Regions from separate parts of the Variovorax sp. V15 genome, predicted to be linked through region 2. Evidence: predicted binding sites of a transcription regulator. Region 2 holds the regulator's gene; the other holds the start of a gene.
What was found. Region 2 encodes HrcA, which represses chaperone genes, less so after heat shock. Its sites were predicted from a motif close to TTAGCACTCNNNNNNNNNGAGTGCTAA; they were not measured.

Region 1: the regulator HrcA is predicted to act here: its motif matches at 2,671-2,697, upstream of ACAM57_RS26120 (co-chaperone GroES).

The regions. Positions count from the first base shown of each region.
Region 1 covers NZ_AP028659.1:5,468,746-5,473,102, reverse strand. Annotated here, with positions in the region: gene xylB (xylulokinase) at 1-445, shown strand, start outside; gene groL (chaperonin GroEL) at 607-2,259, opposite strand; gene ACAM57_RS26120 (co-chaperone GroES) at 2,291-2,581, opposite strand; gene ACAM57_RS26115 (response regulator) at 3,208-3,975, shown strand; gene ACAM57_RS26110 (NAD(P)/FAD-dependent oxidoreductase) at 3,998-4,357, opposite strand, start outside.
Region 2 covers NZ_AP028659.1:1,059,678-1,064,034, forward strand. Annotated here, with positions in the region: gene recN (DNA repair protein RecN) at 1-822, opposite strand, end outside; gene ACAM57_RS05175 (NAD kinase) at 986-1,897, opposite strand; gene hrcA (heat-inducible transcriptional repressor HrcA) at 1,929-2,936, shown strand; tRNA gene ACAM57_RS05185 (tRNA-Ile) at 2,968-3,044, shown strand; tRNA gene ACAM57_RS05190 (tRNA-Arg) at 3,128-3,204, shown strand; tRNA gene ACAM57_RS05195 (tRNA-Arg) at 3,320-3,396, shown strand; gene greB (transcription elongation factor GreB) at 3,452-4,030, shown strand; gene ACAM57_RS05205 (bifunctional (p)ppGpp synthetase/guanosine-3',5'-bis(diphosphate) 3'-pyrophosphohydrolase) at 4,049-4,357, opposite strand, start outside.

The DNA of each region.
Region 1 (4,357 bases), 2.5 Mb from region 2:
GCGCTCGCCGCACAACAACCCCAACGCGCAGGGCGTGCTCTTCGGGTTCACGCATGCGCACGGGCCGGCGGAGATCGCCTATGCCGTGGTCGAGGGCGTGAGCTTCGGCCTGCGCGACGGCTTCGACACCCTGCGGCTGCCGCAAGACATGCCGATGCGCGAGATGGCGCTGGTCGGCGGCGGCGCGCGCAGTGTGTGGTGGGGGCAGTTGCTGGCCGATATCTTCCAGGTTCCGCTCACGCTCTATGCGGGCAGCGAGACTGGTGGGGCGCTGGGCGCGGCGCGGCTGGCCTGGCTGGCGGATGGGGGCGAGGTGGCAGAGGTGTGCACGCTGCCGCCAGTGAAGCAGAAGCTGGTTCCCTCGACCGATGGAGCCGATGTCCGCAGGACGAGGCATACGCGCTTCCAGGCGCTCTACAAGGCGGTGCAGGCGCAATTCCAGTAGCAGAGCAATCACGACCGCCCATGAAAAAAGCCCGGCGCAAGCCGGGCTTTTTTCATTTCGCGAGACACCGCGGATCCGGCTCTGCCGGTCCGCAGGTGTCGCCCCCGGTAGGGGGTAGGCGTAGCGGACACGAAGTGCCGCGCAGCCTGGGGGCGAGCCAATTACATGCCCATGCCGCCCATGCCACCCATGCCGCCCATGTCGGGCATGCCGCCGCCGGCAGGAGCGTCGTCCTTCGGAGCGTCAGCCACCATGGCTTCGGTCGTCAGCAGCAGCGAGGACACCGAAGCGGCGTTCTGCAGTGCGGTGCGGGTGACCTTCGTCGGGTCCAGGATGCCCAGTTCGAGCATGTCGCCGTACGTGTCGTTGGCGGCATTGAAGCCGTAGTTGCCCTTGCCGGCCAGAACCGCGTTCACCACCACCGAGGCTTCGCCGCCGGCGTTGTTCACGATTTCGCGCAGGGGAGCTTCGATGGCCTTCAGCACCAGCTTGATGCCGGCGTCTTGATCAGCGTTGTCGCCCTTGACCTTGTCGCCCACGGCTTGCTTGGCACGCAGCAGAGCCACGCCGCCACCAGCCACGACGCCTTCTTCCACTGCAGCGCGGGTGGCGTGCAGGGCGTCTTCGACGCGAGCCTTCTTTTCCTTCATTTCGACTTCGGTGGCAGCGCCGACCTTGATCACGGCAACGCCGCCGGCCAGCTTGGCCACGCGCTCTTGCAGCTTTTCACGGTCGTAGTCGCTGGTGGCTTCCTCGATCTGCACGCGGATCTGCTTCACGCGGGCTTCGATGTCCGGAGCAGCGCCCGAGCCGTCGATGATGATCGTGTTTTCCTTGCCCACTTCGATGCGCTTGGCCTGGCCCAGGTCGGCCAGGGTCACCTTCTCGAGGGTCAGGCCCACTTCTTCGGCGATGACCTTGCCGCCCGTCAGGATGGCGATGTCTTCCAGCATGGCCTTGCGGCGGTCGCCGAAGCCGGGAGCCTTGACGGCCACGACCTTCAGGATGCCGCGGATGGTGTTCACCACCAGCGTAGCCAGGGCTTCGCCTTCGACTTCTTCAGCGATGATCAGCAGCGGACGGCCGGCCTTGGCGACTTGCTCCAGCGTGGGCAGCAGGTCACGGATGTTGCTGATCTTCTTGTCGAACAGCAGGACGAACGGGTTGTCCAGGATCGCCGATTGCTTCTCGGGATTGTTGATGAAGTAGGGCGACAGGTAGCCGCGGTCGAACTGCATGCCTTCGACGACGTCGAGTTCGCTGTCCAGCGACTTGCCGTCTTCCACGGTGATCACGCCTTCCTTGCCGACCTTGTCCATCGCGTCGGCGATGATCTTGCCGATGGTTTCGTCGCTGTTGGCCGAGATCGAGCCGACTTGAGCGATTTCCTTCGACGTGGTGGTGGGCTTCGAAGCCTTCTTCAGCTCTTCGACCAGGGCAGCAACTGCCTTGTCGATGCCGCGCTTCAGGTCCATCGGGTTGATGCCGGCGGCCACGTACTTGAAGCCTTCGCGAACGATGGCTTGAGCCAGCACGGTCGCGGTGGTGGTGCCGTCACCGGCGTTGTCGCTGGTCTTGGAGGCCACTTCCTTCACGAGCTGGGCGCCCATGTTCTGGAGCTTGTCCTTCAGTTCGATTTCCTTGGCGACCGACACGCCGTCCTTCGTGACGGTGGGGGCGCCGAACGAGCGCTCGAGCACCACGTTGCGGCCCTTGGGGCCCAGGGTCACCTTGACTGCGTTGGCCAGGATGTTCACACCCTCGACCATGCGTGCGCGGGCTTCGCCGCCGAAGACTACGTCTTTTGCTGCCATGTCTAATTACTCCGAATGGGGATCTGTTGAATTACTTCTCGACGACCGCGAACAGGTCGTCTTCCTTCATGACGAGCAGCTCGTCGCCGCCGACCTTGACGGTCTGGCCGCTGTACTTGCCGAACAGGACGCGGTCGCCGACCTTCACGGTCAGAGCTGCCAGTTCGCCCTTGTCGTTGCGCTTGCCCGGGCCCACTGCCAGGACTTCACCCTGATCGGGCTTCTCGGCGGCTGCGTCGGGGATCACGATGCCCGATGCGGTCTTGGTTTCGCTGTCAACACGCTTGACGATCACGCGATCGGCCAAAGGACGAAGTTTCATTGCATCTCCTGGATGTATGGATAAGAAACGGGTTTGTGGTCGGGCGCCGGACCGGAGGCCGGCAGCCCATCAGCTGGAAGCGAGGGCTGTTAGCACTCGTCAGCAGCGAGTGCTAATCATAAGGGCAATCGATGACGTTTCAAGGCTGGGCGGCCGCTGGCGCCAGTTCCGCAGTCAGGAAATCCGAAATCGCACGGCCGTGCTCTTTCTGTCGCCGATGCGGCAGGAGGTGGCTTCCGGAGGCCCGGGAGGGGCAGGTTTCCAGATCTCTCGCGTGTTGGCCAGGCGGGGAACCGGGGCCATCAGTCGATGCACGGATCGATGATTCAGGCCCGACGCCGACGCTCGCCAGGCCGGCAAGTCGCTCTTCGGGGCCAGGCAAGTGATGAGGCACGCGGGACGGCGCTCATGGGGCTGCTAATGGATTAGATCAATCAACGGCCCCGGCCCTATAAATCCCGGTTTTTCACCCGGCCTTGGGGCCGATGCCGAACTTGGCGGATCGAGCCGGTTTCCATGATTTTGCATTTGATTTTACGCAGGGCCGATGGCTCGCGCGGGCTGCGGGGAACGATGAGTTCGAGAAACGAGGCCTATCGGAGCCCGCCACCGAAAGACCCGCTCGCATGACCGCTTCCCATCGCTGCGATGCGATCGCGGTCGTCGACGACGACCCGCGCCTGCGGCAACTGGTCGGCGGCTATCTCTCCCAGGAGGGCTACGAGGTGTTCGAGGCCGAGAACGGCAGTGCGCTTTCGTCGATCCTGCAGCGCCGCGCCATCGACCTCATCGTGCTCGACGTGCTGCTGCCGGGCGAGGACGGCTTCTCGGTCTGCAGGCGCCTGCGCGCCACGGGCACGCGCACGCCGATCATCATGCTCAGCGCGAAGGCCGAGGACGCCGACAGGATCGCGGGCCTGACGATGGGCGCTGACGACTATGTCTGCAAGCCCTGCAATCCCCGGGAACTGCGTGCCCGCATCCAGGCGATCCTGCGGCGCAGCCCTCCGAAGGAGGAGCCGGGCGGGCCTTCGATCGCGAACGAGGTCGTGCGTTTCGGGCCTTTCGAATTCAACATGGGCACGCGCACGCTTCGCAGGGACGGGCGCATCCTCGGCATCACCACCGTGCAGATCGCGATTCTCAAGGTGCTCGTGCGGCACACGGGCCAGCCGATGTCGCGGGAGAAGCTCGCGCAGGTGGCGCGCGGGCGCGAACTCGGCGCCTTCGACCGTAGCCTGGATGTGCAGGTCTCCCGGTTGCGCAAGCTGCTGGAGGACGGGGCGTTTTCCTATATCCAGACGGTATGGGGCGTGGGCTACATGTTCGAGCCCAGCGGCAAGGATGGCGGCATCCGGTATCCGTCAGGGCCCGGCCACGCGGCCTCCTGGTAGCTCCGGGCTGCCTCGGCGCCGCTCAGAGCCTGGACAGCGGCACCTGAAGATCGGCAAGCTGCTCCGGCGTGACCTCGGTGCCGCGCTCGATGAGCCTTCGCGCAAACCGCAGATCGCGCGCCGCGTTCGGCCCCAGCGCGGCGGCGACCTTGCCGCCATCCAGAAAGAACACGACGAAGCTGTCGCTCTCCATGTCGCCGCGCACCACGGCGCGATGCCCCGGCGCCGGCATGCCGAATATCTGGAGGTTGATGCCGTACTGGTCGGACCAGAACCACGGAAGCGGCTGGTGATCGACCGCGATGCCCAGCGCGGAGCGCGCGGCCGCGATGCCCTGCTCCTGCGCGTTCTGCCACGACTCCAGCCGCATCCGCCGGCCGGC
Region 2 (4,357 bases):
GGAGGCCTGGGCCACGCACGAGGCGAGCACTTCGCCCAGCGCGCGGAACTCGGGCTCGATGTGCTCGCAGTTCTGCAGCAGCGTGGCCGCGCGCTGCAGCGCGGAGAGGGCGCCGTTGTCGTCGTCTTCCAGCGCCTGGCTGGCGCCCTGGGCCGCGTCGATCAGCGCCTGCGCGTTGGAGATGCGCGAGTGGTTGGTCGACAGTTCTTCCCACTCGTCGACGCCCGGTGCGAGCTTGGCGACTTCGGAAATCTGCCATTGCAGCCGCTCGCGTTCGCGCTGCAGCGAGTCCTGCGCCGAGCGGGCGTGTTCGAGCGTGGAGAGCGCCTGCCGCCAGGCCTGCCATGCGGCGTCCAGCGCATCGGTGCGCGCGCCCGCGTAGGCGTCGAGCAGGCCGCGCACCGCCTCGGGCCGTGTCAGGCTCTGCCAGGCGTGCTGGCCGTGGATGTCGAGCAGGCGATCACCCAGTTCGCGCAGTTGCGTGGCGGTGGCGGGGCTGCCGTTGATCCAGCCTCGGCTGCGGCCCTGCAGGTCGACGGTGCGGCGCAGCAGCAGTGCGTCACCGCGCTCGAAGCCGCCTTCGTCGAGCCAGCTGTCCAGGGCCGGGTCGGCGTCGAATTCGGCGCTCACGTCCAGGCGCTCGGCGCCTTCACGCACCGCGCCGGCATCGGCCCGGTTGCCCAGCGCCAGTTGCAGCGCGTCGATCAGGATGGATTTGCCCGCGCCTGTTTCACCGGTCAGCACGGTGAAGCCGCCGGACAGGTCGAGTTCGAGTGATCGCACGATCACGAAGTCGCGCAGTGCGATGCGTCGCAATGCCATCTCAGTTGTTCCTCCAGGTTCCGGGCAGGGGGCGTTGTGCGAATTTGTAGGGTTCGAGCTGTGAAACACCGCGGAACCGGCTTTGCCGGGCCGCCGGTGTTGCCCCCTGCAAGAGGGTTGGCGAAGCGACACGAAGTGCGCGCAGCCTGGGGGTGTGCTTCATTCAGGAGCCTCCCTCGTTCCAATGAAGTTTCTTGCGCAGCGTGTCGAAATAGCTCCAGCCGCGCGGGTGCAGGAAGCGCACGCGGAAATCGGAGCGGCGCACCACCACGCGGTCGCCGATGGCGAGCGAGGCGAGCGACTGCATATCGAAATTGGCGCTGGCGTCGCGCCCGCCGACCAGCTCGATGACGATCTCGTCGGCATCGGGCAGCAGCACGGGCCGGTTGGAAAGCGTGTGCGGCGCGATCGGTACCAGCACCCAGCCCGGCACCGCGGGGTGCAGCAGCGGGCCGCCGGCCGATAGCGCGTAGGCGGTCGAGCCCGTCGGCGTGGCGATGATCAGGCCGTCGGCGCGCTGGTTGGCCACGAAATGGCGGCCTACCGACACGCGCAGCTCGACCATTCCGGAGGTGGCGCCGCGGTTGACGACCACGTCGTTCATGGCGAAGGCATCGAACACCGAGGCGCCGTCGCGCACGACCTTGGCCTGCATCAGGCTGCGGTGGTCTTCCTCGTACTCGCCGGCCAGCATCGGAATCAGCGTGGCCTGGTAGTTGTCGAGCGGGATGTCGGTGATGAAGCCCAGCCGGCCCCGGTTGATACCGATCAGCGGAATGCCGTAGCTCGCGAGCTGCCGGCCGATGCCCAGCATGGTGCCGTCGCCGCCGACCACCAGGCCGAGGTCGCAGCGCTGGCCGATTTCCTCGACGGTGAGGGCGGCGTAGCGCGGATGGGCGGGGGCGCCGGCATCGGCTTCCTCGCACGTCGGCCGCTCGACATAGACCGTGCAACCCTGCGATTCAAGAAAGGCTCCGATGCCTTCCATGACGCTGTCGCGCGCATCCGCCTGCGCCCGGGCGCCGGAAGCCTGGTATTTGCCGATCAGGGCGACGTGACGAAAGCGTGAGGTCATATCTCACAAATTACAACACTAAAATCTTGCAATGCTGGACGACCGTGCCAAGTTGCTGCTCAAGACGCTCGTCGAGCGCTACATAGCCGATGGGCAGCCCGTCGGGTCGCGTACGCTGTCGCGCTCCTCGGGGCTCGATCTGTCGCCGGCGACCATCCGCAACGTCATGTCCGACCTGGAGGCGCTGGGGCTGATCGCCAGCCCGCACACCTCGGCCGGACGCATTCCCACGCACCGCGGCTATCGCCTCTTCGTCGACACCATGCTGACGGCACAGCGCGAGCAGATGACCGCGCCCAGCCTCGCGCCCGACCAGCCGCAGAAGGTGATCGCCAATGCGGCGCACCTGCTGTCGAACATGTCGCAGTTCGTGGGCGTGGTGATGGCGCCGCGGCGCGCGTCGGTGTTCAAGCAGATCGAGTTCCTGCGGCTGTCGGAGCGGCGCTTGCTGGTGATCATCGTCTCGCCCGATGGCGACGTGCAGAACAGGGTGATCTTTCCGGAGGCCGACTACTCGCAGTCGCAGCTGGTCGAGGCCTCGAACTACATCAACGCGAACTATGCGGGGCTGACCATCGAGCAGGTGCGCGACCGGCTGCAGTCCGAGATAGAAAAGCTGCGCGGCGAGATCGCCACCCTGATGCAGGCGGCAGTGCAGGTCAGCTCGGAAGTGCTGACCGAGGCGCAGGAGGACGACGTCGTCATTTCCGGTGAGCGCAACCTGCTGGCGGTGAGCGATTTCTCCAGCGACATGGGGCAACTGCGCCGCGCCTTCGAACTCTTCGAGCAGAAGGCCCAGTTGATGCGGCTGCTCGACGTATCCAGCAAGGCCGAGGGCGTGCGCATCTTCATCGGCGGCGAGAGCCAGGTGGTGCCGTTCGAGGAGCTCTCCATCGTCAGCGCCAACTACGAGGTCGACGGGGAAGTCGTGGGTACGCTCGGCGTGATCGGACCGACTCGCATGCCGTATGAGCGCATGATCCAGATCGTCGACATCACGTCGCGCCTGGTGACCAATGCGCTGAGCCATCGCAAGTAGGCCCGGTTGCGCGAATAGAATCGTGCCGCGTGGGCCGTTAGCTCAGTTGGTTAGAGCAGCGGACTCATAATCCGTTGGTCGCTGGTTCAAGCCCAGCACGGCCTACCACCCTCCCTTCGGCGATTCGATATTGCAACGTCTTGCCATGCTTTCGGGGAGCAGCCAAAAATCAGGCTATAATCGAAAGCTTCGCGGCTGTAGCTCAGCTGGATAGAGTACTTGGCTACGAACCAAGGGGTCGTGGGTTCGATTCCTGCCAGCCGCACCATCTTGAAAATGCCCGGAAGATTCGTCTTCCGGGCATTTTTCTTTTCAGTCTTTCGCTCCAATTAACCCGAATAGTTCGGGAATGGCCATTAAAGCGGGCTATAATTGCAAGCTGTGCGGCTGTAGCTCAGCTGGATAGAGTACTTGGCTACGAACCAAGGGGTCGTGGGTTCGATTCCTGCCAGCCGCACCACTATAAAGAAAGCCCGCAACGCGAGTTGCGGGCTTTTTTCTTTTGGAGGTTTGGCGTGAACAAGGCATTCACCAAGGAAACGGATTCCGACGCAGACGACGACGGCGCCGACGGTGCCTCGCCTCCGCTTCCTGCGGGCGGCAAGAACTACATCACCCCCGAAGGCTACGCGCGCCTGCGCGACGAGCTGCTGCAGCTGATGGACGAGGAGCGCCCGAAGATCGTCGAGACCGTCCATTGGGCCGCCAAGAACGGCGACCGCTCGGAGAACGGCGACTACCTCTACGGCAAGAAGCGCCTGCGCGAGATCGACCGGCGCATCCGCTTCCTCACCAAGCGCCTCGAAATCGCGGAGGTCACCGATCCGTCGGTGCACCATGGCCGCGATCAGGTCTTCTTCGGCGCCACCGTCCTCTATGCCGACGAGACCGGTGATGAACGCAGCGTGACGATCCTCGGCATCGACGAAGCGGAAAGCGCGAAGTCGCAGGTCAGCTGGATCTCGCCGATCGCCCGGGCCCTGCTGAAGTCGCGCGAAGGCGATGTCGTGAAGCTGGTGACGCCCGGCGGGGCGCACGATGTCGAGATCCTGTCCGTGAGCTACCCGGCGCCGCGCCCGGCCGGAGCTTCGTAGCCCGGCAGGGCCATCGGGTCAGGGCGCGGGAATCGTCCTGGATGCGGTCAGCACCGATGCCGTGCGCCGCGCCGCCCGCAGCACCGCATCCAGATGCGCACGGTCGCGCACCGCGATCACGAAGCGCAGATCCGTCGAATCCTGCGGAGTCTCGTCGGCCATTTCCACGTGCGTGATGTCGGCTTCCGCATCGGCCAGCGTCGCCGCGACGCGCGCCAGCACGCCCTTGTCGTTGCGCACGGTGATGACAACCCCGGTCTCGAACGCACGCGTGGGCTCGTCCGCCCACTCGACGGCGAAGAAGCGTTCGCTGTCCTTGTGGCGCAG